Regions from separate parts of the Cytobacillus sp. FSL W7-1323 genome, predicted to be linked through region 4. Evidence: riboswitches for the same ligand, from Rfam matches in the RefSeq annotation. Region 4 holds a riboswitch; each other region holds the start of a gene.

Region 1 (7,820 bases), 1.1 Mb from region 4:
ACCCAACCTGGATGTGCGGTACACCAATACACATCATCATCTTTTAAATCGAGTACCCATTTCCCTGTTTGATATTGATGAACCATCGCTCTATGAGCATGAATAATTCCTTTTGGCTTTCCTGTTGAACCGCTCGTATAGTGGATGTTTAAACCATGCTCGAGATCAACCCACGTCGTGATATCTTCTTCTTTTACTGTTTTCTCTAATTCTTTGATGAGTGAAATTTCTTTTTCACCTAATAATTGTACGTCATCAGCATCAGTAAGAAATATCTTCTCTAAACAAGGCAGTTCGTTCTTTGGTACCCTGTTAAGTAAGTCAGTATCCGTAATCAAAAATCTCCCATCACAATCAGAGATTCTATCTTTTACTGCTTCCTCCATAAATGCTTCAAAAAGAGGACCCGCAATTGCGCCGAGTTTAATGGTGGCAATCATTGTAAAATAACAATCGGGATGTTTAGGTAGAAAAATAAAAACGAAATCACCTTTTTTCACCCCTTGGTTTCTTAAAACGGTGGCGATATGATCCGTTTTTTCTTTAATCTCTGCGAATGTGTATGTCTCTTCATATGAACCATTCACATAATGCAACCCTATTTTGTTTCCATAACCGTCAACCACATGTTTATCAATACATTCATGAGCCATATTGACTAGACCTGATTGGCTCCAGCTAAACTGTTGTTTAACCTCATCCCATGAAATATTTTGACATGCCTCTTCATAGTTTGTTAAGTTGTAATCTCCTTCAATGGGGGCAAGCTGTTGCCGCTCTATCACTGTCATAATTCATTAGCTCCTTTATCTTTAGATTGCTTTCGAATGAGATAAATCTAATAATTGCAAAATCTCATCTTTTAGTGCAGCAAGATCTTTATCTCCTCTTGATCTTGGTTTTGATTTTTCAATTTTTATTTCTTGATATAATTCTCCCGGCTGTCCCCTAAGAATAATAATGCGATCGGCTAAATATAATGCTTCATCAATATCGTGCGTTACTAAGAGGATAGTTGATTGATAGGTTTGCCAGAGATTCAGTAATAAATCTTGTAATTGCATTTTTGTAAAAGCATCTAATGCACTAAACGGTTCATCTAAAAGTAATATTTCTGGTGAGGTAACGAGGGCTCTGGCAATGGCCACCCTTTGCGCCATCCCGCCAGATAAATCTTTCGGGTAATGGTTTTCAAACCCTTCTAGCCCAACGGCTTTAATATATTGCGCTATTTTACTTTGAACTTTTTTTTGTAGACCGAATCCGATATTGTCATAAACTTTTAACCAAGGCATCAATCTAGGTTCTTGGAAAATCATCCCGATTTTCTTATGAACATCATGGACAGTTTCGCCATCTATTACAACCTGGCCATCATATTGTTTATCCAAGCCGGATAATACACGTAAGAGCGTACTTTTACCGCAACCACTTGTTCCTAAGATTCCAATGACTTCACCTTTTTCTACCTTTAAGTCAATATTTTTGAATCCCGTTGTTCCATTTGAAAAAGTTCTAGACACTCGCTCAATTGATAACAATCTTGCCACCTCCTACTTCTTGACGATCGTATCTTGCCAATGCAATGTTTTTGTCTCTAACCCTTTTAAAATGGCATCTGTTATTTTTCCTAATATGGCAAATAAGACGATACTAGAAATAATTAATTCCGGTGCATAAGTGTTTTGGCCATAAACAAGCAAGTAGCCAATACCTGTAGAAGCTCCCATTAATTCAGCTGCAACAACAAACATCCAACCAAGTCCCAATCCGCTTCTCAGCCCTACTAAAAAAGATGGCAAAGCTGCTGGTAAGATAATCTTACAAATTAATTGCCATGAGCTAAAATGATAGATTTTCCCCACTTCAATTAGTTTACGGTCAATTCCTTGAATGCCTGAAACGATATTTAGATAAACTGGGAAGAAAACACCGACAGCGATTAAAACCACCTTGGAAGGTTCCCCAATTCCCATCCAAAGAATAAATAATGGCACCCATGCCAATGAAGGTATGGAACGAAAAGCTTGGATCAGGGGATCTAATAAACTTTCAACTGTTGAAAAGTAGCCAACAGCGGCGCCGATAATTAAAGCTGCAGCAGTGCCAAATAAGAAACCAAGCACAAGGCGATATAATGTAATGCTCGTATGTGTCCATAAACTTCCATCTGTCGTCATTGTCATAAGTGATTGCAAAATGATTGATGGAGCCGGGAGTAAATGAGGAGGGAACACACCGATCCGACTCAAGTACTCCCATGCAAGAATAAGTAAGATTGGCACGATACTTCCAAGTAATACCCTTTGAATACTAGGGTTAATTTTTCTATGCTTCTCCTTACCCTCATTTACTTTGGGGATCGCTATGACTTCCTTCATATTCATTCTCCTTTACCAACCCTATTGAATGACCTCTGTTGAGAAATCTGGGTTTATTAATTCATCAACCACTTTACCTACGTCATCACTCTTAATAATGCCTTCTTCTTTTAAAACCTCACCAGCAGCATTTAATGCTTCTATTTGCACTTCACCAGGTATTGGTTCATTAAAGTCATTTCTCTCTAATTCTTTTTTCGCTACCTCTAGGGTGATTTGTGCTTCTTCTGCCAGTATCTCTGCCGCTTCTTCAGGATTTTCTAATACCCATGTACGAGCTTTTTCATAAAGCTCAATTACTTTTTTCACTTGTTCAGGATACTTCTCAGCAAATTCGCTTCTCACATTTAATGTGCCATAAGTGTTAAAATCGATATTTCGATAAATAAATTCTGTGTCTGCTTCAAGTTCTAATTTAGCCATATGGGGATCTAAACCAGCCCAAGCGTCTACTTGCCCTGTTGTTAATGCCGTTCCACCGTCAGCATGTTGCAAGTTAACGATTTCAACATCCGCTGATGTTAATCCGGCTTCATTTAATGAGCGCAGTAAAAAGATATATGGATCTGTTCCAATCGTTGCTGCTACTTTCTTTCCCTTCAAGTCTTCAACTGATTTGATAGCTGATTCTTTCGGTGCAACTAATGCCGTCCATTCTGGTTTTGAGTATATATAGACTGATTCAATTGGAGCACCATTTGCTTTTGCAATTAATGCCGCTGCACCTGCAGTTGAGCCAAAATCAACACTGCTACTATTAAGAAACTCAAGTGCCTTATTACTTCCTTGACTGAGGACAAACTCAACATCAATATCATCTTCGGCAAACGCTTCTTCTGCCCAGCCGAATTTCTTTAAAACTACACTTGTTGGAGAATAATAGGCATAGTCTAAAACAATTTTTTCTGGTTTTCCTTCGTCATTACTATCATCAGTGCTTGCCTCACTATCTCCGCAAGCACTAATGAATCCAATTGATAAAACGACAATTAAAAATACGAACCATTTTTTCATCGATGACTCTCCTCAATCTCGGTTTTAAATTTCACAAGCAAAGGTTACAATAGAACCTCTTAATCTCTGTGCCTCTTTATATGTGCAGCGATTTTGTACCACTTCAAGTCCGGCTTCTTTTGCTATTTCAACTGCTTTTGGTGAAATGACACCTTCTTGTAGCCAGAAAACTTTCGGTTGGATTTCTACTGCCTCTTTCGCCACTTCTATCGCAGCTTCAGGGCTTCTAAATACTTGCACAATATCAATGGTAAAAGGAATGGATTTTAAATTTGGATATGCCTGTTCACCTAATACTTCTGTTTCTCTTGGATTAACTGGCACGATTTGATAACCTAATCTTTGCATTTTTCTTGCTAAACGGTAACTTGGTCTAGCAGGATTTCCACTTAATCCAACAACAGCTATCCTTTTTGCTCTTTGCAGTTCTTTGCCATCCACATCTTCTTTTAATGAGGATGATTGTAATGCCCATCGAATAACACCTTCATCATTTACTGCTGTTTCTCCTTTTTGTTCTCCCTTCGAAGAAATACCAGTCGCTTCATAGAAGGCTTGATCTAAGTCATTGGTTAAATCTCTAACCGATTCAATCCCAACTGATAAACGTATGAGTTCCTCACTTACACCGCTTTTAATTAAATCTTCTGCACTTAACTGTTGATGTGTGGTTGAAGCCGGATGAATAATGAGTGACTTCGCATCACCTACATTGGCTACATGAGACCACAATGCAATTGTATCTATCACTTTTTTACCCGCATCTCGGCCACCTTTAATACCGAAGTTCACAATGGAACCGAAGCCAGTGTTTAAATATTTCTTCGCGAGTTCATGCGCTGGATGCTCTGCTAAACCTGGATATGCGACCCAATCGACAGCTGGATGAGCGTTTAAGAAATGGGCTATCTTCGCTGCATTTTCCGTATGTTTCTCTATACGTAAATGGAGTGTTTCCAATCCTTGGAGTAAAAGAAATGCACTATGTGGGCTTAAAGATGACCCAAAATCGCGCAGCAACTGAACACGAAGTTTTGTACTAAAAGCGAGTGTACCAAACTCATTCGCATAAACAATACCGTTATAACTTGGATCTGGCTGAGTAAAACCAGGAAACTTATCATGATTCCAATTAAATCGTCCGCCATCAACTACAAGTCCGCCAATTGTTGTTCCATGACCACCAATCCATTTTGTTGCCGAATGAATGACAATATCTGCTCCCCATTGGATTGGTTTGCAAAGATAAGGTGAAGCGAAAGTATTATCAATAATAAGGGGAATATCATTATCATGAGCAATATTTGCAACTGCCTCTACATCTAGGACATGAAGACTTGGGTTCCCAATAATCTCTCCATATAAAGCCTTAGTTTTTGGCGTAATCGCTTTACGGTAATTCTCAGGGTCAGATCCATCAACAAAATGAACTTTAATCCCATATTTCGGAAGTGTTATGGCAAAAAGATTATATGTTCCACCATAAAGGTTCGACGCTGCAACAATCTCATCACCCGCTTGGGCAATATTCATAATTGAAAGAGCTATAGCTGCCATTCCAGATGAAGTCGCTACTGCCGCTACCCCATCTTCTAATAAAGCAATACGTTTTTCTAATACATCTACCGTTGGATTACCGATTCGTGAATAGATATTTCCCGTCTCATCTAATGAAAATAGGCTTTGCGCATGGTCTGTATTATGAAAAACATATGAACTTGTTTGATAAATAGGAACTGCACGAGATCCCGTTGTCGGGTCTGGTGATTGACCTCCATGTAATAAAATCGTCTCATCATCATAAGTGTTAAATTGATTCGTCATTATATACTCTCCTCTACTTTTTAGTCGGATGATTAAAATAAATAACCCCCTCTTCATAAGAAGAGGGGGTTGCCTCATCTTATCTTCCAGACATTTACTGCCTGCAGGATTTAGCACCTTTTCAAGCAATTGCTTGAAGGTTGCCGGACTTCATAGGGCCTGATCCCTCCGTCACTCTCGATAAGAAATATTTTATTTTTTAAAGCGTTAATACTTTAATTACAAATAGAATTATATCCAAAAAATGATTTGTCGTCAATATGAAATCTGAATATATTTTATATTCCAATAAAATATTAGCTCTATCACATAAAAAGCCCTTCTACCTAGAAGAGGCAGAAGGGCTTTGAATTAACGAGCTCACCTTCTCCTTATCTTTGGATAATATCCTCTGAAATTAGCACCATACAAAAGATTGCTGGTTGCCGAGGCTTCTCTGGGTCAGTCCCTCCGCCTCTCTGGATAAGAAGTTCATATTTATTTGTTTAACATCATATACCCTTTTATAGGGAATCGTCAATAACATTTTGAAAATTTATTTATTTTCATCCTGGATAAGCGTCAAAAAATGATACAGTATCTTAGCTGTTAACCCCCATATCACATGACCTTTATAAGTATAAAAAATTTCTTGCATCCTCCGCGTTTGCCATTTATATTTTTCCCCATTAGGAATGAGATGATAGGGAAAGCTACTATTAGGCTCTGGCTTCATCTCAATATAATGAATAGATGGTCCCTCTTTCAAAAAATAAGCAAGTGGTACTGTGAAAATTTGATCCACTTCCTCTGGATTTAGCTTAAGATCACTGATGCTCTCTATTGTGCCTACAAACGGATAAATCACTGTATCATAAGGTGTCACTACATAATCAAGTTCTGAAAAAACAGAGACTTCTCCAATTGGGATACCTAACTCTTCACTGGTCTCCCTTTTTGCCGTCTCTATTAAATCCACATCGTCTTGATCCATTTTCCCCCCAGGAAAGCAAATTTCCCCTGGCTGTCTTCTCATAGATAAAGACCGTACTTCAAACAAAATATGTATTTCTCCATCTTTTTCTATTAGGGGAAGAAGAACAGCGAATTTAACCAATCTGGAGCTACCCAATATATCTGATTGACGATGCTGTATCTCTGATCTTATTTCTTCCAAATCCATGTTAATTACCTCCAAACCACACGACTTAAATCTTTATTTCACTTTCTGCAATCTATCAATCATCCCCATTGTGCAGACATTTAAATCTAAGCCTATTAGCTTCTTATCCTCTGCACTAAGTTCAACATCGTGCGCTGTTAATAAATAATGTTTTACTTGTTCCAACAATTCCGATTGTATGGCTTCTTGCATTTTTATTATGTCATTTCCTTGGAGAAAAACGTCATCTGCAACTGAAGTAAATATAGGTAACCAATAACGAATTTGAGTAAAAACATCCTTTGGTTCAGGGCCCTCACCATAATGCCCAAAAAAGATATGTTGTGGTTGAAGTGATTCGATTTTTTCAACAGAAGATAACATCGCCTCTGGATTAAATTGATTAGGAGAAGTCGATGGCAGAACTAATGGATAACCTTTTCTTGCTATGTTAGGATAAAATACGCCAATTGTATCGCCAGTAAAGAAGCCATTACTTTTCGAATCATGGATTGAAAAGTGGTGCTTTGCATGGCCAGGGGTATCATAGAAAGTTAACAAACGCCCACCGATATCCAATGATTGTCCCTCTTCCATCGCGACTAATCTCTTCTCATCAATTGGCACAATCGGATTAAATAGTTGATCAAAATCATCGCCATATACCATTCTAGCACCAGCAATTAATTTACTAGGGTCAGCTAAATGCCGTTTACCTCTTGGATGAACATATACTTTTGCTTCTGGACATTGTTCTAAGAACAAACCAGTTCCCCCAGCATGGTCTAAATGTACATGAGTGACAATAATATGCTTGATGTCTTCAAGGTTAATGTTCAATTCCTGCATTCCTTCTATAAGATGGGGAATCGAAGGACTAGCACTTGTTTCAATCACTGTTAATTCTTCAGCACCTAATATATACGCCCCCGTACGCTCAGGTGTTTGTAAATCCATTAAATCAATCAGTTTAATATCATTACCTAAATCTTGAATTTTGTGCAAAGGAAACCCCTCCATATTACTCTTTATGAAAATTATGACATAAGTAGATGTAGAGAGCTACTTAAAAGAATTACAGATAAAAGTGCTCAAATCTACATAGGGCTAAGTCAGTTGAGCAAAAAAAAACACAGCATCAATCGCTGTGATATAACTAAAAAGCTCGATTGCTTTGTTCTCATCATTTTTCAAAACCCTGCCTCCGAAACGCTCGTAAGTAAGCTATTACACTTCAGAACTTAGTTGCGAACCTTTCAAAACAGGCTCTCATTAAGCCAACTTTTCCTTCTGTTCTTGTTCTTTAAAAAAGCCTTTCATCGCATGGAATACATCAGCCTTCTGCTTTAAAATATAATAACGGAACAAATCATTTTTTATATTTTTGTATGCTGACATTAAAGTGGAATGGCGGTTATATTGATTCACTTCCCCGTAGCCAAACATACTTGATACTTTCA
Region 2 (7,820 bases), 1.2 Mb from region 4:
AGGTTTTTTTATGGCTGATTGGACCACCAAAAGCGATAAACATTCTTAGCACAATTGATAAATACATTATTATGCTTCTTTTGTAGAAGTATTAGTGGAGGTAATGGCAGTATGAGTTATAAAAAACAAATGATATTGAATGCATTTGAAATGACAAGTGCAATGCACAATTCTCATGGGCTATGGAAGCATAAAGATTCCAAACGACATCGTGCCTATAAAGATATTAATTATTGGATGGAATTAGCCAAAACACTCGAGAAGGGAAAATTCGATGCTGTCTTTTTTGCGGATGTATTAGGTGTTTATGATACGTATAAAGAAAGTAAAGAACCTTCAATTAACGATGGATTACAGTTTCCTGTTAATGATGGGGCGTTTGTCATCCCTGCTATGGCAGCAGTGACAGAGCATCTGTCATTTGCATTAACGGTGAGTACAACATATGAGCCACCTTTTGGGCAGGCAAGACGGTTTTCCACATTAGATCATTTGACAAAAGGAAGAGTGGCATGGAATATCGTTACTTCTTATCTTCCTAATGCAGCAAGAAATTTTGGTTTCAAAGATATGATCAAACACGATAAGCGTTATGAAATTGCCGATGAATATATGGATGTCGTTTATAAACTGTGGGAATCAAGCTGGGAAGATGGAGCAGTGATAGAAGATACAGAACAAGGGGTATTAATCGACCGTAAGAAAATCCATGAAATTCACCATAAAGGAGAATATTTTGATGTCGAAGGACCGCATTTAACAGAACCGTCACAACAAAGAACACCTGTTTTATATCAAGCAGGGACTTCTCCTAAAGGACGTGCTTTTGCAGCAAAACATGCAGAATGTGTATTTGTAGGTGGGCCAACACCTGAAAGAGTAAGAAATTATACAGAGGATATTCGAAAACAAGCGGAAGAATATGGCAGGAATCCGGAAGATATTAAAATATTCACTTTCCTAACAGTCATCGTAGGTAAGACAACTGAAGAAGCGGAAGAGAAATTTGCTGAATACAACCAATTATGGAGTGCAGATGCAGCGAAAGCACAGTTTGGGGGCGCAAGCGGTTATAATGTTGCGGAATTTACAAAGGATGAGTTAGATAACCCATTTGAATTTAAAGCTACAGAGCATGGGCATTATAAAGCTGCTTCATTAACGAAAGATGCGAAGAAAAAACTATCGATTAAAGAAGCGATTTCAAAACTAGAAGGATTAGATAGAGACAATATAATTGTCGGCAATCCATCAGAAGTAGCAGACCAAATTCAATATCAGTTTGAAGCCTCTGGTGTCGATGGTTTTAATTTAAATCATTTAGTAACGCCAGCAGATTTGGAAGATTTTATTGAGCTTGTTATTCCGATTCTACAAGAACGTGGTTTATATAAAAAGGAATACAAAAAGGGTACGTTAAGAGAAAAGCTTTTTACTCATGGCTCGCCCCTTTTACCGAGTGGTCATCCAGGAAGTAAATATCGTAAAGGTGAAAAGATAAATAATTAAAATAAGAGGTGAAGGGTATGAGAAAAGTTTGGTTATTATTTTTTGTACTGACTGGTTGCACTGTTTTAAGTGCATGTGGGACATCAGGTTCATCCGGCGAAGAAAAGAAAGAGATGGTCTTAGGGGCGACAGTTCCTTATAGTGATATGCTTGAGCAAGGTGTAGCACCACTACTTGAGGAAAAAGGGTACAAAGTAGAAGTAAAGGAATTTAATGATTATGTTCAACCGAATATTGCTTTAGATAGTGGAGATTTGGATGGTAATTTATTTCAACATAAAGTGTACTTAGAGAATTTTAACACTGAAAAAGGGATGGATCTAGTAGATATTATTTCTGTTCCTACAGCTCCAATTGGTATTTATTCAGAAAAATTCAACTCCCTTGAAGAAGTGAAAGATGGCAGCACGATGGCCATTGCTAATGATCCTACAAACTTAGCGAGAGGATTAACAGTTGCGCGTGATGCTGGTTTAATAGAATTGAAAGATGATATAAACCCAGTCAATGCAACAGTAAATGATGTATTATCTAACCCGAAAAATTTGAAATTCCATGAAGTAGATGCAGCCCAACTGCCAAGGTCTCTTGAATCAGTTGATCTTGCTGCTGTTAATGGTAACTTTGCGGTTGCTGCAGGATTAGATTTAACAACAGCAATTTATCGGGATCAAATTCCTGAGGAAATCCAAAATAGGATTGTTGTTCGTAAAGAAGATAAGGACGCCCAAATGGCAAAGGATATCATTGAAGCCATAGAGTCGGAGGAATTTGCAAAAGTAATTGAAGAAAACTTTAAAGGTTTTCATAAGCCAGAATGGATGGGCGAATGAGTAAATCATCTTAATTTTTAAAAAAAAATTGACAAATATTGATAAATATTATAGAGTAAATGATATAAAATTTAATATGATTTTTCTTATCCAGAGAGGTGGAGGGACTGGCCCTTTGAAGCCTCGGCAACAGGCAATTTATTGCACTGTGCCAATTCCAGCAAGCTGTTGCTTGAAAGATAAGGAGAGATAAAGAACGGAACTTTAACCTCTTCTTGTCAGAAGAGGTTTTTTATTTTGCATGATTTAATCACCAAGGGATGATCTCCTCTATACAAATGCTGTTTTTAAACTGATTAAACCTATTTGTTAAGTTGGAATTAAAGTTGCTGATTGGACCTCCAAAGGCAGTAGTGCAGCTAGATTTACATCAACGGGAAAAATCGGCAATGGTAGTCAACCATTGTCCACCAAAATGTTGCAATATAAAGGAGGACGAAAAAATGAAAAGAGTAGAATCAACAGTTATACCAGGTGCAGATTCTTTTTATTATGAAGGTGGGGACATTGGTATTCTCCTCATTCATGGCTTTGTTGGAACACCGCAGAGCATTGAGGACTTGGGTGCGGAACTTGCAAATAGGGGTTTTACTGTTCATGCCCCAAGGCTCACGGGACATGGAACAAAAAGCAGAGATTTAGAGTTATATGGTTATGATGATTGGTTCAATGATGTTGTTACAGCTTATAAGCAATTAAAGGAGAAGTGCAAACAAGTCTATTGTTTAGGTCAATCTATGGGCGGTGCATTAGCGCTGTTGTTAGCTAAGAAATATGGAGAGCTGGATGGTCTGATCCTAATTAATACTGCACTGACATTACCAGATTACGAGTATTTAAGATATTACGATGAGAAACACTATATTGACGAAGGTAGCCCAGATATCAAAAATCCGACTATACATGAAATTACTTACGATAATATTCCGGTAAAAGCAGTTCACTCTTTACAAAAGGTAATGAGTGACGCAGGAAAAAGTTTATCTCAAATTCATTGCCCAATATTATGCTTTAAGTCTATCCATGATCATGTTGTACCTCCAGAGAATACAGATCGTATTTTTATCGAAATTCAAACAGATCATAAATGGCTTCGAGTCCTTTACAACTCATACCATGTAGCATCCATGGATTATGATCAGACCAAAATTATTCAGGATACAACAGAATTTCTAGATACGATGAATGAAGAAAAAAAGAACACCGAGTGGGGGGGAAAAGAGGTTGGCTAAGTTTTTACAAAAAGCGATAGCAAAGAGAAAACAAACCTTAATCAACCTTATGCTTACTATAGATGAAATAAAGTTCAAGCGACATGAATTAGAACAGTTAACACTTACAGAAATAGAGGAGCTTGTAAAAAGACTAAAATAAGTCCCATAAAGGAGAATTTTATGGAAAAACACATTGATCAAGATAAAATTCATACCATTCTCACAACATTAAAGGAACTCGAATATGGTTGTGTCACCATTACTGTACACGAAGGGGATATTACCCAAATTGACATTACCGAGAAGAAACGATTTGCTCTGAAAAAGAAACAACAAAATAAAAAATGATGGAATGGAGCAAATGAAAAGGAGTGAGTTACATGCAGTCAACAATTAGTAATCAAGCACCCAATGTAGCTAAAAACCTATCAGGCTGCATGTACTTGAATCTACCTGACTTTCACTTTATTAGATGGTGTTGTCAATCTTTTAATATTAATAAAGGAATCTTCCATACGGTTGAACAATCGCTTTATGACAAAGGGTTGCATTCAATAATTGTTAGGAGACTGTTCGTCATCGCGTTTTTGGATTTTGCCTCGAATCAAATTGAAAATCGAAACAATAAAACGAGAATCAAATTTGGAAAAGGTGGTTTAAGTAAAGCACTTGATGAGTTTTTTATAAAATATGATCACTAAAGGAGAATTAAAAATGACCGCGAAAAGAATGTACCTCAATGCTTTTGATATGAACTGCGCTGGGCATCAATCACCAGGACTATGGACACATAAGGATGATCAATCTTCCACTTATAAAGACATATCATATTGGACACATTTGGCTCAAGTACTTGAAAAGGGACGTTTTGATGCCATTTTCCTGGCAGATGTGCTTGGTACATATGATGTTTATCAAAATTCTAGAGAAGCAGCGGTTAAACAAGGGGTACAAGTGCCAGTTAATGATCCTGCTTTCGTTGTTCCTATAATGGCGCAAGTAACAAAACATTTAGGGTTTGGTCTAACGGTTTCAACTAGTTTTGAACATCCATATGTATTTGCAAGGAGGATGTCCACTCTCGATCATTTAACAAAAGGAAGAATAGGTTGGAATATTGTCACATCTTATTTAAATAGTGCCGCACTAAATATAGGACTAGATCAACAAATCAGCCATGATGAACGTTATGAGATAGCTGATGAATATTTAGATGTCACATATAAACTGTGGGAACAAAGCTGGGAAGACGACGCAGTGGTTTTAGACAAGGAAAAAGGGCTCTATACAGATCCAAGTAAAGTTCACGATATTAACCATGAAGGGAAATATTTTAAGGTGCCAGGTGCACATCTATGTGAACCTTCTCCGCAAAGGACACCGGTTATTTTTCAAGCGGGTGCATCTACAAGAGGGAGAAAGTTTGCTGCTAAACATGCAGAGTTGGTCTTTATAAGTGTGCCCACAAAAGAAGCCGGTAAAGTAATAGTCGATAAAATTAGGGAAGCAGTAAGAGCGGAGGGGAGAGACCCCAGTGAAGTAAAGATTCTCTCTCTCGTCACGCCTATTATCGGTGAAACAGAGGAAGATGCTAGAGTTAAGTATGAGGACTATCAAAACCATGCTAGTTATGAAGGATCATTAGCGTTATTTGGGGGGTGGAGTGGTATCGACTTCTCAGAGTATAAAGCAAATCAACCAATCGAGTACGTTAAAAATGACGCCATTCAGTCAATCGTTGAAACATTTACGAATATAGATTCTACAAAGAGTTGGACGGTCGATGACATTGCCAAATTTGTTGGTGTTGGCGGGATGGGTCAAGTGGCTGTTGGTACAGCACACTCTGTTGCTGATCAATTAGAAGGATGGAAAGAAGAGACAGGAGTTGACGGGTTTAACGTTGCATATGCCGTCACTCCAGGTACATTCGAAGAGTTCGTTGAGCATGTCATTCCAATCCTACAAGATAGGGGGCTCGTAAGAAGAGAGTATGAAGAAGGTACTTTAAGAAAGAATTTATTTGGGTATGACCATTTGCCAGAGCATCATTATGGTAAAAAATTTAGTAAGTTGACAGTTACAAAATAGGAGGCATCTGAAGATGACAAATGTTGTAATCATATCGGGAAGCACATCAAACAATTCCCGTTTAAACGGATTAGAGCAAGAAGCGATTGCTTTTTTAAACAAAAAGGGCGTGCCATATGAGCAAATTACAGTAAGGGAGCTACCTGCTGAAGATTTAATTCATGCAAAATTTGATAGCCCAGCAATTATCGCAGCGAATGAAAAAGTAGAAAAATCAGATGCTGTAATTATATTAACACCAGTATTTAAAGCCTCTTATACAGGTGTACTAAAAGCTTATTTGGATTTATTACCTCAAAAAGGCTTCGTTGATAAATCTGTATTACCGCTTGTGATAGGGGGCTCATTCGGACATTTACTTATGATTGATTATGCATTGAAACCAGTTATATCCAGTTTAGGAGCAGAAACAGTCCTTCAGGGTGTATATGTTTTAGATAAAGAGATTGAAAGAACAGAAGAACATTGTTTTATTGTCGAAAATCATGTAAAGGAAAGATTAGATAAAGAATTAAATCGTCTGCATTCTTTATTGTCTATAAAGGAGTTACAACTAAAATAACTGAAAATATATTTTTTGCCGAACAACTCCTGTTTGTTCGGCTCCTTTAATTGTTTGAAAAAACTTTGAGATACAATATTTTTATAAAATTTAGAGTTGTATAATAAATAAGAGAAGATAAATTTTAGCTATTGTTTTGCCACTACTTTTATAGATTGAGGCATAGATTATATTATTATTGAATTTTTTAAAATGGAGGTTGATGATGTGACAATAATGAAATTAAGTGACGGTACAAGTATTTATTTTGAAGATGTAGGTAATGGTGAACCAGTCATTTTTATTCATGGTGTATGGATGAGTGGTCGATTCTTTGAAAAGCAGATAGAATACTTTAAGACTGATTATCGTGTGTTAATACCAGATTTACGAGGACATGGTCAATCAGAAAAAATCCATCATGGCCATACCATTGCACAGTATGCCGAAGATATTAGACAATTTATCACAAATTTAAAACTAGAGAATGTGACCCTTGTTGGCTGGTCGATGGGGGCATTTGTCATATGGGAGTACTTAAAGTTATTTGGTGATAAACATATTAAATCGACAGTAATCGTAGATGAACTTGCCTCCGATTTTAAATGGCCTGATTTCTCAATAGGCGCCTTTGATATGGAGACTTTAACTAGTTTTATGAGAGAAGTGCAAAGAGACCAAAAAGCCTTTTTAAAAGGCTTCATTCCACTAATGTTTAAAAAAGAATTAAGTCTAAGCGAGCTAGATTGGATGCTTGAAGAAACGACAAGATTACCTGCTTCCGTTGCAAGTGCCATTCTGTTTGATCAATCAGTCGTTGATTATCGTAGCTCTCTACCCGATTACGACATTCCCACACTTCTATGCTTTGGTAAGGAAGAAAAGTTGATACCAGTAGCGGCAGGCAAGCATCTTTTAAATGCTTTACCGAATGCAAAGCTGCATATATTTGAGGAAAGTTGTCATTGCCCTTTTCTAGAGGAAACTGATGTTTTTAACAAAATCGTAGATAACTATATTAAAGGTTTATAAAGAAGGTAACTAGCTTTTCTTCATAGGGAAGGCTAGTTTTTCCTATGTAATTTTTTAAGGTGAATGGCTTTGTTTTATATTTGAAAGGGTTTTCATGATTTAGTGGCGAATATTGTTATGAATATTTTTTAAAAAAGAAAAGGAGCTAGAGTATGGAACAAATTCAATTAGATATCAACGATTATATTGCTACAATAAAATTAAATCGTCCTGATGCGTTAAACGCATTTAATTATGAAACGTTAATTGAGTTACAACAGCAAGTAGAAAATGTTCGAGCAAACCCAGAGGTGAGAGTAGTTATTTTAACTGGGACGGGCAATCGTGCATTTAGTGTTGGTGCAGACCTAAAAGAAAGAAGAAATCTTACCGATGAGGAAGTAAGGCGAAACCTATATAAAATGGGGGACGTTTTTAATATGATTGCAGAGTTGCCTCAGCCGACGATTGCAGCTATTAATGGTTTTGCGTTTGGTGGCGGTTTAGAGCTTGCTCTATGTTGTGATTTTAGATTTGCGGCGGATGTTGCTAAGGTAGGCTTAACTGAAACAGGTCTAGCTATTATTCCTGGAGCAGGAGGGACGCAGAGGCTTCCTCGCT
Region 3 (7,820 bases), 110 kb from region 4:
AAAGCATTGGTTATTTGCGGGAAAATAGTAGAAGGAATGTGGCGGTGTTTTTTTTGAAATTCATAGTCCATATTATTGAGAACAGCGTCCGCGCTATTGTCCATCAGAGGTTGTAAAAATTGCTGGAGCGTTGGTACCGTAATATGTTGGTTGAGATCTAAAAATAACATACATGATCTTGTTGCCTTTTTTGCCCCGATGACATGTGCTTCGTAGACATGTTGCCAAGCATCATTTACTACGAGACGAAACGGATCAACATTTAATAATTTATGGGCAACAAAGATTAGCTCAACATTTGTGATAGATTGATAGGTCTGGATTAACTTACTCACATACTGATTACTCGCATCCCGACTAATAGGAACAATCAAAGATAAACACGAACCATCCAAAAAGCATCGTCTCCTTACATCTTTAAGTGGCATCACCCCCTTACAAGGAATATAGTATCGCTTGTTCATTTCCCTGTTTTTAATACATGCCTCGTATCAATGATATTTTCTACTTTCGATAAAAGTTTATAATCCAAATTACTATGGTCCGTAAGAAGCAGGGTTAATTGATACTTTGATAATGTCTCGTTTGTTAACGGAACAGATTGATAGCTTTTATTTTCAAGAACAACTGTTGGTACATAAGGATCGTGATAGTCTACCTGATAACCTTTTTGCAAGAGTTCGTTAAAAATTGTTAAAGCTGGGGATTCACGGACATCGTTCACATCCCTTTTATACGCTAGGCCAACAACAAGGATTGCCCCGGTCTCCCCTGCTAATTCAGCTTCTACTTTTTTGACGATTTTTTGAGGCATCGTATCATTAATTTCTCTTGCTGCTGCTACGAGCTGACTGCTTAAGCCGTATTGATTGAGCTTCCATTGTAAATATATCGGATCAACAGGGATACAATGTCCACCTATTCCCGGACCAGGCCAATAAGGAGTAAATCCAAATGGCTTTGTCGCAGCTGCCTGCAGGGCTTCATAAAAATCAATGTCTAATCGTTCACATAGCTCGTCCAACTCATTCACTAGTGAAATATTGACTAATCGCTGTGTATTTTCAAATAACTTAGCTAACTCTGCAACTTTCGGCGAGCTTACTGGCACAACTTCAGCAAAATACTTTGCATAAAACTGATCAATTTTCGCAAGAGAGCTCTCTGTTTGACCACTAATTACTTTTGGGATAGAGGCTAACGTATATTGCTTATTTGCAGGATCAATTCTCTCGGGTGAATAACATAAGTAGTAGTCTTCACCAGCTTTAAAGTGATGGCGTGTGAATATAGGCTCAATCACCTCTTCTACTGTTCCCGGATAAGTAGAGCTTTCATAAATAATCGTTTGTCCCGTCTGTAAATATTGGCAAAGATAGTTAGTAACGGCAATCATCGCTCTTAAATCCGGTTCATGATGTTCGTCAATTGGGGTTGGAACTGTGACGATGATATACTCAGCGGCTTTAAGCAAAGCTATAGCTGCATCCGTATGTTTTGGAATGAAATTTAGAACCGCTTGCAGCTCTTCATCTTTTACATCAGGAATATAACTGCTCCCTTGCTGTAATAACTCAATCTTATGAGTATCTTGATCGATGCCCGTTACATGACAGCCCTTTTTTGCTAAGTGGAGAGCCAGTGGGAGACCAACATAGCCGAGACCAATAACAGCAACTCTATCTATTTGACCTTGGAGCATGTCCCATTTTCGATTGCCATCTGTATAACCGCATCTCTGATTGAACGATAGTAAATATGAAAATGCTTCAATGTGGTCACCTAGAATCCGGTCAGTTGATTCGACCCGACCATCGGCTTGCCTGTGATGCTGTTTTCTAATTTTATTTGGCTTGACGACATCGACATAATGAATGGATTCGACTTTAAATCCTTTTAGAATTGCCTTTGCTTGAAATAACGGTGGAGACATTAATGTGAGGATACCAATCTCGTCAATCACTTTCCTGCTCATTGCATGTGGAATAGCAGTGAGAGAATTAACGGTGAGGTCCTCTCTTTTCAGTGCCATATTCAGAAGGTACTTAGCAGCACTCACAGAATGCAACGGATGGGCACGGTCGAGCAATATTTCTAAATCATTTAAAGCAATATCTGCCCCTTCTTCTACAGCATGTATAAAAGGGGTTAAATCTTCTGCTTTGATAACAAAATCACTATCTAAGAACAAACAGATATCTCCTGTACTGTGAAGCGCACCAATCGCTCTTGGAATGTTATGTCCGAGTGCCTGGTCAAACGCAATCACTTTCACACCTGACTTTTCTACCTTTTCCTTTGTTCGTTCATCTGCTCCATTTAACACAACAATGATTTCATCAATGCCTGCCTTCTTTACCTCAGCAATCACTTCAGCAATCGTATCCGGCTCCTTCCCTACAGGAATAATCGCACTATACTTCGCTCGTTTCTCTTCCTTTACCGAAAAGGCTTGTACATATTCCTTAAAAGATTGCCGATTTCGCCTGCCATCGTTTAAACCACCGCGATATCCTCTCTCTTCAATCAGTTGGGCCACTGCACGTAAATGGTCACCAATTATTAAACTTGTTGAAAATGAAAAAGAGGAGCCCGTAATCTTCTGTTGATGTTTCGGTCGAATCTTATTTGTAGCAATCACATCAATGGCTACTGGTGCACTCATCTTTAATTCTTTCATCACAGCTATACTATGAGCTAATGGCGGACAAGCTAAATTCTCCCAACCAATTGTATCAAGCGCTGATTTTTTCATCACATGAGGAACAGCGACTAAGGAATTAACGGATAACTCACCTTTACCTAAAAAATGATTAAGAGAGAACTTTGATACTGCTGTCGGATGTGGTCTAATGGGGCGCTTCATTGTCCAGCTTAAATCATTTAGGGCAATATCAGCCCCATCCTGAATGCCATCAAGCAGTGCTTGTAGCTCCTGTGCTCTAACGACAATATCACCATCAATAAAAAGAAGCGTATCTCCTTTTGCCTCCCTTGCACCAATTGCTCGTCCAATATCCACCCCTAGAGGTTCTTTATAAACAAGCTTTCTACATTCAAATGCTTCCGCTATTTTCTCCGATCCATCTGTTGAACCATTCAAAACAGCGATGATTTCATATGGCTCAATCTTCACTAACTCTTCTAAAACGGCTGACAACGTAGATTCTTCATTCTGAATGGGAATAATAACAGATAGATTCATAACACTTCACTTCTCTCCTTCAGCAAAATTAATAGTCTCCTTTGTGCTAACTATAGCCTTTTCCATCACAAACCCGAGAAAAACACTAAGTAATATCAATATATACAGCTTGGCCAATTTTGTTCTCGGACAAGTATACAATCTATGAAAGATGGTGCGATAGACAGGGTAGATTGGTTTAATTATGGGGGCATTGATCCGATTCGGCACTAAAAAATATATTATTACTATTCGTTAGGAGATGTTAAAGTAGATATATATGTATTTAAGGGGGAGTACAAATTGGAATTCGAGTTGAATTTTATTTGGATTGCCGCCGGTTTAGCATTACTTGGCTATTTCATAGGCAATGGGTTGAAGCAATTTAGTAGTAAAAATGAAGGTAATATGAATCATTTACTTGTGGAGCAAAGCCACCTTCATCTTTACTTTTATTTAAGTGAAGCTGACATGAAGGATCTATTACAGAAGCATCCTCACGCACCAAAAGTCATTCTTAATGGCAAGCATTATTACCATCTACATAAATTTCGCAAGTGGCTTGAATCTGATGATATATATCACTCATGAAGAATTTATTTTGACAGCTTCCATTTATTATGCTAATCTATCTGTAAAATTCAAAATATTATAAATATGTAATTCTCTTATTCAGAGAGGTGGAGGGACTGGCCCGATGAAACCCAGCAACCTTTAACAATTATTTGTTAAAAAGGTGCTAATTCCTGCAAAGTGTAATAGCTTTGGCAAATAAGAGAGGATAAAGACCTCTCTATTTTTAATTAGAGAGGTCTTTTGTATTTTCAAAACTTAATAACAAAGGCAACAGATGCATGATTGCTTAAAAGGGAAGCCCGGTGGAATGCCGGCACGGTCCCGCCACTGTGAAGGAGAGCGACTTATCATTGACCACTATTTCATAATAGAAATGGGAAGGGATAACGAGCGATAATCCGAAGTCAGGAGACCTGTCTGTTGTTTGCACTTAGACTCTACGGATGCATAGAGAGGAGTGATGAATACGTGTTGAGCAAATCAAATGGTCTCAACTCTAGTTAATATTGCGTATGAATCTCTCATTTAATAATAAATAGAGAGATTTTTTGTTGAGAAAATACAATCTAAAGGAGTGTTTAAATTGACTGAAGTAAAAAGCTCAAATGTAGGTTATCCAAGAATTGGCGAGAAGCGGGAGTGGAAGAAAGCTCTAGAACAATTTTGGAGTGGTAAGTTGAATAAAGAGACTTTTCTGCAACAAATGGAAGTCATTCGTTTATCCTCTCTCGAGAAACAAAAACAACTTGGCGTTGATCTCATCCCGGTTGGCGATTTCACACTGTATGATCATGTCCTTGATACAGCTGTGATGTTTGGACTTGTTCCTGAGCGTTTTACATACAGAGGTGGGAAGGTTGATATCGAAACGTATTTTGATATTGCCAGAGGGAACAAAGATGCCGTGGCAGCTGAAATGACCAAATGGTTTAACACAAACTATCACTACATCGTGCCAGAACTCAACAACCTCACGCCAACACTTGCTGAAAACCGGCCACTTGCCTTTTATAAAGAAGGAAAAGAGAAGCTTGAAATCGACGGGAAACCGGTTATCTTGGGCCCGATTACGTTTGTGAAATTATCAAAGGGCTATAAAGAAAGTGAATTCAAATCAATCGTCAATCAATTCGTTCCTCTTTATGCACAAATTTTAAAAGAATTACAGCAAGAAGGTGCCTTGTGGGTACAAATCGATGAACCTATTTTAGCAACTACCCTCACAGAAGAAGACATCTCACTCTATCAAGCAGTTTACCAAACATTACACCAGGCAGCACCACAGATAAATATCATTTTACAAACGTATTTTGAAAGCATCACTCATTTTGAAGCTGTTACCTCATTACCTGTGCAAGCGATCGGCCTTGATTTTGTCCATGATGCAGGTCAAAACCTCGCTTCTTTACAAAAATTCGGCTTCCCAAGTGATAAAGTATTAGCTGCAGGTCTCATCGATGGCCGTAATATCTGGGGCGCCAAACTTGATAATAAGCTCTCTCTTCTAGAAAAAATTACAGCAATTGTTCCGAAAGATCGCTTAATCATCCAGCCTTCATCCAGCTTATTGCATGTACCCGTTACAGTCAAAATTGAAGAAACACTAGATCATACATTAAAGACCGCACTCGCCTTTGCTGATGAAAAATTACAAGAAATCGTAGTGCTAACGAAAGGAATAAGAGAAGGAAAAGAGCAAATCCAAGATGAGATAAACGAGAGACGAACTGCTATCGAGGTGCTAAATCAATCTTCTATTAGAAACAATCAACAAGTACAAACAGCCATTCAAAACTTACCATCATCACTAGCAGAGCGCGAAGCACCTTATTCTGTTCGTCAAGCAACACAAAAAATAGCCTTCCAACTACCACTCCTACCTACAACAACGATTGGAAGCTTCCCACAAACACAGGAAGTGAGAAGAAATCGTTTAAAATGGCGTAAAGGAGAGTTAACTGCTACTGACTATCAAACATATATCAAAACGGAAATTAAAAAGTGGATTGATATTCAAGAAGAGCTAGGCCTTGATGTGTTTGTTCATGGCGAATTCGAGCGCACAGATATGGTCGAATACTTCGGTGAAAAATTAGCCGGATTCCAATTCACAAAATTCGGTTGGGTGCAGTCTTATGGCTCTCGTTGTGTCAAACCACCACTCATTTATGGAGATGTCTCATTTGAACAGCCAATGACAGTTGCAGAAACAGTCTATGCCCAGTCCTTAACAGATCACCCGGTAAAAGGTATGCTCACTGGTCCGATTACGATTTTAAACTGGTCATTTGTCCGCGACGATATCCCTCGTTACGAAGTCGCAAACCAAATTGCCCTTGCCCTTCGAGAAGAAGTAGAAGCACTAGAAGCAAATGGTATCCGGATGATTCAAGTAGACGAACCAGCCATTCGTGAAGGATTACCACTCAAACAAGAGAAGTGGGAAGATTATCTGAACGCTGCTGTTTATGCTTTTAGACTAGCCACCACTTCTGTCAGAAATGAAACACAAATTCATACGCATATGTGCTACTCCGATTTCGAAGACATTATCTCAAGCATTCAAGCACTCGACGCTGATGTCATCTCCATTGAAACATCAAGAAGCCACGGCGAACTCATTCACTCATTTGAAGAAAGCACCTACGAACAAGGTATCGGCTTAGGTGTATATGACATTCACAGCCCTCGGGTGCCACAACTCGACGAACTAACGAAAAACATCGACCGTGCCTTACAAGTACTAGACCCACAACTTTTCTGGATTAACCCTGACTGCGGCCTCAAAACAAGAGGCATGGACGAAACCGTCGCAGCCCTAACAGTCATGGTGCAAGCTGCCAAACTCTCGCGGGAAAAATTACTTGTAAAAAAAGGCGAATAAACAAACAGAAATCCGAACGATTATACATTCGTTCGGATTTCCTCGTTTAATAGTACAGTGTTTAGTTTCTTATCCATCTTCTTCTGATAAGAACCATGGTTAAATCTCTTTTCGTTAAATTCACCAATCACATTCCGTACCCGGACATTATGGATGATTAAGTTGCGATAAATCTCATTCTGCAAATAAGCATTAAACCAACTATAATCCTTTAACTTCCGCAGATTATTCGTCACATCTGCTTGCGTGACTTGTGTAATAAAAGGGGCGAAAGAAATAATACTTATCATATTTAGGAACAGCTTTTTCATAGTGGGTGCATCCTCTCTTATTTATTCACATTACTGTTGGTTGGGTATTTGTACCTTTTCGTTTACCAAATCAGAGATGATACTACGTCAAAACCAGTTCACATCCGCACTCAAAAAACGAGCACCACTAAAATCAAAACGACGAGGAGAAGCTCTAGACCATTTGCGGCCTCATCTTGCTTATTTTCATTAATTTTCTTCCGATATAACCTTTGTATCTTTCATTTGTAATTGTTATTCATACGAGTACCCCTTTTATCCTAATATTTATCAATCGTTACCCCTAAAACAGATGCCCTAATGATACTTATATCTCTAAACCTTTCCAACTCCTCTGGTGTGCCGCTTATCATGGCTCCACTAATTAGCGTTTCTGATTCATCGTTATAATAAGGATCGTCTTCTGAAACACCATATCCATAAGCGTTATCACCATTCAACACATGATGCAGGTCAGGATCTCCTTCTGTTGGTTTCGGTGTGTGCTCATTAACCCATAACCAGTCGATATTCTCCACACCCATGATATTACCCAATTCTTTAAGAGTCATCGGTTCATCAAATGATATTGCTACTTCTACTAATGTGTTTTTGTCGAGTCCTACAGCTATATCAATTTCCTGAGGTAAATAACTGTAGTTGATTCGAGGGTAATAAAAATCAACAATACGCTCATTATTCATTTGGTTGTACCGAACAACCCTTTTAGTTTCTTCATCTACCTTATTTCCTTCAGTTAAACCGCTCTCTCGACTAACAAGCTTTATTCTACCTATCGCTGGATATTCATTTGTCTCTTTATTCCAAACAAATTGTCTTCCTCCAATTTCCTTAAAATAGACCGTCTCACCAATGGCGCTAAAGA
Region 4 (7,820 bases):
TTTACTGAGAAAAGGTAGCTATCTTCAGCAGGTACATGTTCGTGCCATGCCCAGTTTGGAATACAGAAGTAATCTCCTTTTTTCCAATCGAATCGTTCACCGTTTATTACTGTATAACCAGAACCTTGATGTACTTGGTAAATAGTAGAATGTGTGTGACGATGTGCCTTTGTACGGAAGCCTTTTGGTAATAATTGCATCCAAGCTCCCATTGTTGGATTAGCTGTTTGTCCGTTCGATGGATTGATATATTCAACAGCGTAGCCATCATATGGATCTGGCTCAAATCTAGTTAATCCTTTAATCGCATCTTCTGTACGTTTCCACTTGTAATTTGCGAGTGGTGCCACGCTTGAATAGCGGTCATTAATTGGTCTTACCATTCCGCCACTGTATCTTTGTTCAGAGAAGTTATCTGGGCGAGTCGGCGTTTCAATCTTATTAGGGAATGGTTCAAAGAATGTACCACCGATTGAATAGATGGTAGGAATATCAAGTGCATCCATCCAAATCATTGGTTTATCACCTACATGGCCATGTCCATGCCAGAGGTTCTTTGGTGTAATAAGGAAGTCGCCTTCTTGCATGAAGATACGTTCACCTTCAACAATTGTGTAAGCTCCTTCTCCATCAGTAATAAAACGCAGAGCACTTTGAGAGTGACGGTGTGAAGGTGCTACTTCACCAGGAAGTAGCAGCTGCACAGCAGCATACAATGTTTGAGTAGTTGAAGCCCATCCCCATGGTTGTCTATAAGTCAACCCGGGGTTTTGAAAGTAAATCGCGCGTCTTTCTCCACCACGGTCAGGTGTGAAGATTTTAGCAGCTTCGGATAATTTTTTCTTTAAAAGCTCATCTGACCATAAATATGGCACAGCATGTGGTTTTGGTGTATGGTTCATCAGTGCTGGGATGGCTTCCCATAATGGACCGAGATGATATTCTTGGATTTCTTTCGTAAAGTCCTTTACGTCTTGATCCTCCATATATGCATGTTTTTCAGCCATAATATTTCGCCACCTTAATATTATTTTGCTAGCTTAGACAAGTTACGTTGAATTTGGTTGTAATGACCAGCGGCATGTTCATCGATAAAGTGATCGGCAATAAAGAATACAGATTTATTACCGAATTTTGCAAAGTTACGATGAGGTGATTCCTGAGCCAATGTGTCAGCAGATAAAACAGATAATTTGGTTTGAACATCTTGTTTTATTTGCGATAATTTTTTCAATTCGTCTTCAACTGATTGGTGTTCAGTATTTTCGACTGCTGCAAGGCGAGCAGGGTCCTGTAAGCCTCGTCCCCATTGGGAACCCGGGGCTTTTACAACTGTATCTATTTCACCTAGCCAATAAGGTAGGGCCTCGTTTAAATGAGTAATAACCTGCATAATGGACCATTCTTCTTTTGATGGGTTCCAACGTATGGTTTCTTCAGATAATCCTGAAACGGTTTCAATGATTTGATTTAATGATGTTTGAATAGACTCAATAGATTGCTGAATCGTTTTCGTTTCGCTCATAATTATTTTTCCACCTTTGAAACTTTATTTTCGAGAACGCCGACTTTATCTACTTCAATGCGAACGACATCGCCATCTTTCAAGAATACTTGAGGATCACGAGCAAATCCTACGCCTCCAGGTGTCCCTGTTAATACGATATCACCAGGTTCTAAAGTCATTAAGTTAGATAAGAATTCAACAAGCGTTGGAACATCAAAGACAAAGTTGGCTGTATTCGTTTTTTGTCTTTCTTCCCCATTAACAGTTAAAAGAACACCTAAACCAGATGGATCTTGTAATTCATCAGAAGTGATTAACCAAGGACCCATTGGTGCACTACCTTCAACTGTTTTACCTTGCAACCATTGAAGTGTGCGACGTTGGATATCGCGGTAAGTGACGTCATTAGCGATTGTATATCCTGCTACATAATTGAGTGCGTCTTCTTTTGCTACGTTTCTAGCTTTTTTACCTACAACAAAAGCAAATTCAGCTTCGTAATCTAATTGTTCAGAAATTGGATAGAATGGAATATCATCTTGTGGTCCAATCACTGTGTTGGCAAATTTAGCAAATACTACTGGGTGAGGCGGTAATTCTCTTCCCATTTCTGCAATATGTTCACGGTAGTTATGACCTACACAAATAATTTTTCCGGGTTTTGTTACAGGTGCTTCGATTTTTACATCTTCAAATGCATGTACAAGTGGATGTTTGAACGATTCACGATTATTTAATGCATAATCAACCATTTCCTTTGCGATGGAAAGGCTTTCATTTCCCCCTTGTAGGAAACCTTCCATTTGTGCTGGAATGTACGCTTCAGCAATTAATTCAGAACGTAGTTTACCTTCTGCTTCAAGGAAAGCTTGGTAAGCAAAGTTTAAGTCTACTACTTCATTTCCTTCTGTAACTGCTCCGATACGTGTGTTGTTATTGTGAGTGAAAGTAACTAATTTCATATTCAAACTCCTTTATGAAAAGTTTTTTTTGTCTAGGAATTGCGTGATCAAAGAGTAAAACGCTTTGTGTGGAAGTGTTAGGCATAAAACCTTTATTAATGAGCGTTTATTAGACTCTTTCTTCATTGGTTGTTTAATATTCCATTAATAGTGAACGATGTTATCTATTAATGATAAATTTATAGTATCCTAATTTTCAGATAAACTCAAGAGAATTTGTTGTGGTTTTTTAAACTTTTTGAAAAATAACTCCTTTCAAAAGGATGCAAAACATGGCTGAAATCAGAAAATATAGTGTTTTTCTGATATACTAAAAAAAATATAAAATAGGGGTTTTTACATGAAAAATCAAAAACAAGCTACGATCCAATCGATCCAAGTTGGTATGAGAATTATTGACCTATTAGTTGCTAGCGGAGAACCATTGAGGTTATCTGATATACAGGAAAAAACAGGAATTACAAAAAGTAATCTTTATAAATACTTGAACACTTTTACGGAATTAGACATTCTATACAAGGACAAACATAATGGACAATATCAACTTGGAAGTAAATTAATTGAATATGGGGTGGCAGCTATAGGGCAGGAAGATGTGATTTCACGTGTTCTACCCTATTTGAAGGATTTAAGTCATCAACTAGACAATACGTGCCTATTAACTACGTGGACATATAATGGTCCAATTATCTCGAAAATATGGAACCCGGGACATGCCTATAATATTGGTGCACAGCTCGGTTCACTTTTACCACCGCTTTCATCGACTGGGAAAATATTCGAGAGCTTCCTTGATTCAGCAACAACTAAAGATTGGATTAAGGTTATGGGGAAAGAAGGAAAAGGGAATGCGGTAGAAGAAATCAACCGCGTAAGGCAGGAACGGATTGCCTTTGCTAAGGAGCCTTTGATTCCTACTGTATCTTCTGTGTCTATACCAATCTTTAATTACAATCAAGAATTATTAAGTGCGATAACAGTAGTTGGTTTCTCAGAGTCGATTCCAAAAGACCCCTCTGCAGATAAAAGTCAATCTATTATAAAAGTAGGAAAAGAAATCTCTGCACAATTTGGCTATCGAGCGAGGGGCTGAATGATTGAATCCTACTCTATATGAGGCGGTTGCATCGAAGGGAAAGTTATTTGCCATAGCTAAAAGAGATTTAGTTATGGTCCATGTAAAAGAGCAAAACGAAGCTAAAAAGAAGCAAATCGAAGTATGAGCCATGTAAAAGAGAGAAACGAAGCTAACAAAGAATCAAATTGAAGTATGAGCCATGTAAAAGAGAGGAACAAGGCTAACAAAGAATCAAATTGAAGTATGAGCCGGGTAAAAGGGCAAAACAAAGCTTACATAAATAGCTGGATATGCATCTAGTAGTGGAAGGGTGATTTCACCTTTCATTCAAATGCGTAAGAAAAATTAGAAATTATTGTATCCCCCTTATATCCCAGCTACTTGGTTTAATTTAGACTAAAACTACACACCACCCGACTCCTTAATTGAAAATAGTTTCATGTGATTTTATTGAATATTTAAAAGAGAAGGTCTATAATTTTATATAAATAGTAAAGGTGGTGCTCTAATAGTGAACAGCAAGGATATGTCCAATCATGTATTTTTTGATATATTAGCAGAGAAAATTAAAAGAGATAGTCATGAAGAGTACAATCAATTTGTTAATTATGTAAACGTATTAGCTGAGGATAAAGGGTGGAAGGAATTACAAGAAGAGGTTGTTCATTTACAAGCTTTTCTTTCATATTTAGATGATAAGTTAGCTATCATCGATGATTATGAAGATATTATGAATATGAAAGCAACTTTGCTTGATATGATTGTTAACGATTTAAATGATACGTCTGTTTATCTTTTAGTGGAGGCTCTTATGTATAATAAAGAGCTGAATTATTTGCAATCCTTTGTATCTCCAGTTGAATATTGGGTGTCAGTAATAAAGGCAAAAGAAAGACTTTGTGCTGCATAAAAGATTTATTATAAAAAGCTGTTGACAGCGCCGGATGATAAGGTTATTCTGATTAATAATTAATGACTCTTAAAATTTAAAAAATTCAATTTATCAAGAGAGGTGGAGGGACTGGCCCTTTGAAGCCTCAGCAACCGACCAAAACTAGGTAACGGTGCTAATTCCAAGATAGATAAGTTGAGGATATGGCGATATATCGTGAGCCCCTCTTCTTTAGCAAGAGGGGCTTTATCTATGCCGATTAGACGACTAAAGGCGGCTTTCGATGGAAGAGTACAATCTCTTTTTATTGAAAGTGGTCTTTTTTCTGCTCTTGAAAAAAGGTGTTGGACATAAAAAATTGATGTTTCAAATTCAATTTATGAAAAAACAACCATTGTGCTGGCATATTCAAAAGCTCATCACTGATAGATGGTTCCGAGTCGAGTTTGTTTATTATAAGTGAAATGTGAGAGGAGAATGAAAAATGAATCATCACCAGTTTGATACAATAGCGCTTCATGGGGGGCAAGTGCCAGATCCTGTTACAAAGTCGAGAGCCGTACCAATATACATGACTTCATCCTATGTGTTTGAAGATACCGATCATGCAGCAAGCTTATTTCAGATGCAAGAGCCTGGCTTTATTTATTCAAGGAATGCAAATCCAACCAATGCAGTGTTTGAGGAGAGAATGGCACAGTTAGAAGGTGGCGTAGCCTCATTTGCTGTTTCATCTGGGCAAGCAGCGATTTCCATTGCCCTTTTAACACTTGCAAGAGCAGGCGATGAGATAGTTTCTACACAGGCTCTTTATGGTGGTACCTACCATTTATTTGCAGAAACGTTTAGTAAATTCGGTATCAATGTTCATTTTGTTGATGGGACGGACTTTACATCTTTAGAAGGAAAAATTAATAAAAGGACAAAGGCGATTTTCACAGAGACAATTGGCAACCCGAATATGGAGGTAGCCCATTTAGAAAAGTTAAGTGAGATAGCGAAACGTCACGGCCTACCATTAGTAGTAGATAATACATTTACTACGCCATTTTTACTAAAACCACTTGCATTTGGCGCGGATATAGTCGTTCATTCAGCAACTAAATTTATTGGTGGACATGGTACGGCAATCGGTGGGGTGATTGTAGATGGAGGAAGATTCGAATGGAGTAACGAAAGATTTCCTTCCTTTAATGAGAAAAAGCCTGCTATTGGTAATCGCAGCTATGTTGAAATTTCTAGGGAAAAAGCTTTTATTCTTAAAGCAAGATTTGAACTTGGCCATGACTTAGGGGCAACGCTGTCTGCCTTCAATAGCTGGTTATTTATTCAAGGTCTGGAGTCATTAAGTGTCAGAGTAGAAAAGCAAGTCGCTAATGCACAAGTTTTGGCTAAACGGTTAGGAGAGTTACCTCATATTTCTTGGGTGAACTACCCTGGGTTAGAAAGCCATCCACAATATCATCTCGGGAAAAAGTATTTTCCGAGTGGGGCAGGTGCAATCTTTACATTTGGCATCAAAGGGGGAATCAGTACAGCTAAAAGGTTTATCAACTCACTAAAGCTGGTATCACATTTAGCAAATGTTGGTGACGCGAAAACGCTCATTATTCATCCAGCGAGTACAACACATGCTCGTCTTTCACCTGGACAACAAGCGGAGGCGGGTGTGAGTCCCGAAATGATCCGCCTTTCTGTTGGCTTAGAGGATCCTGTAGATGTGATGGCTGATATCACGCAAGCGTTAAAACAATGTACGTAGGTTTATTACGATTTGCATTATAAAGGGTGAAAAGTGTGAAGTTAAACTGCTTATCAAAGAACCATTCTTTATTCCTTTACCATATACTTTGTTGATCGCATGTCTCAGGCGATTCACCTCATACAGTATGAATGACAATATTTTTCTCAAACAGAGCCATCAACACTGATATCTTACCATTACGACGCGCCTGTTTCCTTTCATGAAAAGGGGGATAGAGCCATCGCGTAATTCCCTGTATGAACTAGTTGCCTTTGATTATCTAATGGATGAAACCTTTTTATCTTTCCTTCGTATGTATTAAAAAGACGAACGGAAAGAGGAGGAATGGGGTATGGATAGACCAGTACTTAAATTGCCTCGTACTAAATGGGAATGGGGATGCGACATACTTGGTCTTATTGTATTCATTGGGTCGATTGTATTCTTAGTTGTTTCTTGGTCAGCTATACCTGAACAAGTACCGGGTCATTACAATGCTTCAGGGGAAGTTGATCGGTGGGGTTCTAAATATGAATTATTTATCTTACCAATTATCGGCGTGTTTCTATGGTTCATGATGGGGATATTTGAACGGTTTCCTCATATTCATAATTACCCTGCACGCATCAATGAATCAAATGCAGCCGCATTTTACTTAACGAGTAGAAAAATGCTAAATGTCATAAAGAATATTTGCCTCGCATTATTCGGCTTTATACTTATACAATCCATTAGAGTAGCATTAGGATGGGCGGACTCTTTAAGCATTTGGTTTCTGCCAGTGTTTTTACTTGCCACGATAGTTCCAATTATATTTACTTTGATTAAGTTTAGTCGAATTCAATAGTTGCCAACTTATCCTTTTTGGATAGGTTGGCTTTTTTATGTTATTTGACCAATAAGCACTGAAATAAATTGATAAAAAAATATTCCCCTATTAGGTAAGGTCACAGGCGAAATGGACTTACTGTTTGTAATATATATAAAAGGATAAGAAGGTGAAAATAGTGAACAGGTTTAATAAAAAAGGTTTTTGTTTGCCTGGAGGTTATCGGTATTGTGGCCCGGGTTGTAGCGGTCCAGGCAAGCCCATCAATTATGTGGATTCTTGTTGTCAGAAACATGATGCCTGCATTGATCGATATGGCCATTGTTATCAATGTGATCAAATGTTAATTGATTGTGTCAATCGAAAGAAGTATGCATCCAGGCATGAAGGAGCGACAGCTAGAGTAATTGATGCAGCTATGCGTTTTCGTATGCTTTGGGGATAATTTAGAAAGCTGGAGGTAAGGGAACGACTATCCCTGTCCTCTAGCTTTTTTGATATAAAGGGAATATTTAGTAGGAGAATAGCAAAACTTAGTCACAAGAATGGTTATTTTATAAAAGTAGGTGACAGAATGGTCAATCGAAGTAAAATGACATCTACAGAAATTGGTGCACTGTGGATTACTTATCAGAAGAAAACAATGATATTAAGGGTTTTAGAACATTTTATAGAAGTGTCCGAGGATAAAAAAGCGAAAAAGCTTATGCAAGGTTTATGGTCTGAGTTAGAGCCAAATGTCCACCGTATTGAACAGATATTTAATGATGAGGGTGCTGTTATACCTCAAGGCTTCACTAATGCCGAT

What was found. A riboswitch is a leader RNA that binds a small molecule or an ion and turns the genes downstream of it on or off. The one in region 4 is predicted to bind S-adenosylmethionine.
Positions count from the first base shown of each region.
Region 1: another riboswitch for S-adenosylmethionine. It lies ahead of MKX67_RS07370 (PLP-dependent aspartate aminotransferase family protein); the one in region 4 lies ahead of MKX67_RS01925 (O-acetylhomoserine aminocarboxypropyltransferase/cysteine synthase family protein).
Region 2: another riboswitch for S-adenosylmethionine. It lies ahead of MKX67_RS07825 (alpha/beta fold hydrolase); the one in region 4 lies ahead of MKX67_RS01925 (O-acetylhomoserine aminocarboxypropyltransferase/cysteine synthase family protein).
Region 3: another riboswitch for S-adenosylmethionine. It lies ahead of metE (5-methyltetrahydropteroyltriglutamate--homocysteine S-methyltransferase); the one in region 4 lies ahead of MKX67_RS01925 (O-acetylhomoserine aminocarboxypropyltransferase/cysteine synthase family protein).

Region 1 is NZ_CP151998.1:1,411,844-1,419,663, reverse strand. Features, by position in the region: gene acsA (acetate--CoA ligase) at 1-791, opposite strand, end outside; gene MKX67_RS07385 (ABC transporter ATP-binding protein) at 813-1,541, opposite strand; gene MKX67_RS07380 (ABC transporter permease) at 1,554-2,381, opposite strand; gene MKX67_RS07375 (aliphatic sulfonate ABC transporter substrate-binding protein) at 2,403-3,395, opposite strand; gene MKX67_RS07370 (PLP-dependent aspartate aminotransferase family protein) at 3,420-5,219, opposite strand; SAM riboswitch class I at 5,296-5,406, opposite strand; SAM riboswitch class I at 5,588-5,688, opposite strand; gene MKX67_RS07365 (CoA pyrophosphatase) at 5,755-6,381, opposite strand; gene MKX67_RS07360 (MBL fold metallo-hydrolase) at 6,415-7,365, opposite strand; gene yhbH (sporulation protein YhbH) at 7,633-7,820, opposite strand, start outside.
Region 2 is NZ_CP151998.1:1,508,003-1,515,822, forward strand. Features, by position in the region: gene MKX67_RS07815 (LLM class flavin-dependent oxidoreductase) at 112-1,509, shown strand; gene MKX67_RS07820 (MetQ/NlpA family ABC transporter substrate-binding protein) at 1,527-2,342, shown strand; SAM riboswitch class I at 2,426-2,528, shown strand; gene MKX67_RS07825 (alpha/beta fold hydrolase) at 2,786-3,574, shown strand; gene MKX67_RS07830 (hypothetical protein) at 3,567-3,716, shown strand; gene MKX67_RS07835 (YezD family protein) at 3,737-3,904, shown strand; gene MKX67_RS07840 (hypothetical protein) at 3,937-4,257, shown strand; gene MKX67_RS07845 (LLM class flavin-dependent oxidoreductase) at 4,271-5,647, shown strand; gene ssuE (NADPH-dependent FMN reductase) at 5,661-6,209, shown strand; gene MKX67_RS07855 (alpha/beta hydrolase) at 6,417-7,220, shown strand; gene MKX67_RS07860 (enoyl-CoA hydratase-related protein) at 7,373-7,820, shown strand, end outside.
Region 3 is NZ_CP151998.1:238,232-246,051, reverse strand. Features, by position in the region: gene MKX67_RS01300 (glycosyltransferase) at 1-395, opposite strand, end outside; gene MKX67_RS01295 (nucleotide sugar dehydrogenase) at 461-1,702, opposite strand; partial or broken gene MKX67_RS01290 (glycosyltransferase family 2 protein) at 2,165-3,205, opposite strand; gene MKX67_RS01285 (DNA-binding protein) at 3,488-3,775, shown strand; SAM riboswitch class I at 3,850-3,962, shown strand; cobalamin riboswitch at 4,016-4,196, shown strand; gene metE (5-methyltetrahydropteroyltriglutamate--homocysteine S-methyltransferase) at 4,344-6,644, shown strand; gene MKX67_RS01275 (hypothetical protein) at 6,665-6,955, opposite strand; gene MKX67_RS01270 (anti sigma factor C-terminal domain-containing protein) at 7,216-7,820, opposite strand, start outside.
Region 4 is NZ_CP151998.1:353,162-360,981, forward strand. Features, by position in the region: gene MKX67_RS01895 (cupin domain-containing protein) at 1-1,007, opposite strand, end outside; gene MKX67_RS01900 (DinB family protein) at 1,028-1,525, opposite strand; gene MKX67_RS01905 (fumarylacetoacetate hydrolase family protein) at 1,528-2,469, opposite strand; gene MKX67_RS01910 (IclR family transcriptional regulator) at 2,810-3,562, shown strand; gene MKX67_RS01915 (hypothetical protein) at 3,567-3,692, shown strand; gene MKX67_RS01920 (hypothetical protein) at 4,059-4,457, shown strand; SAM riboswitch class I at 4,545-4,636, shown strand; gene MKX67_RS01925 (O-acetylhomoserine aminocarboxypropyltransferase/cysteine synthase family protein) at 4,924-6,201, shown strand; gene MKX67_RS01930 (DUF1648 domain-containing protein) at 6,536-7,030, shown strand; gene MKX67_RS01935 (Parvovirus coat protein VP1-like protein) at 7,191-7,457, shown strand; gene MKX67_RS01940 (DUF3231 family protein) at 7,587-7,820, shown strand, end outside.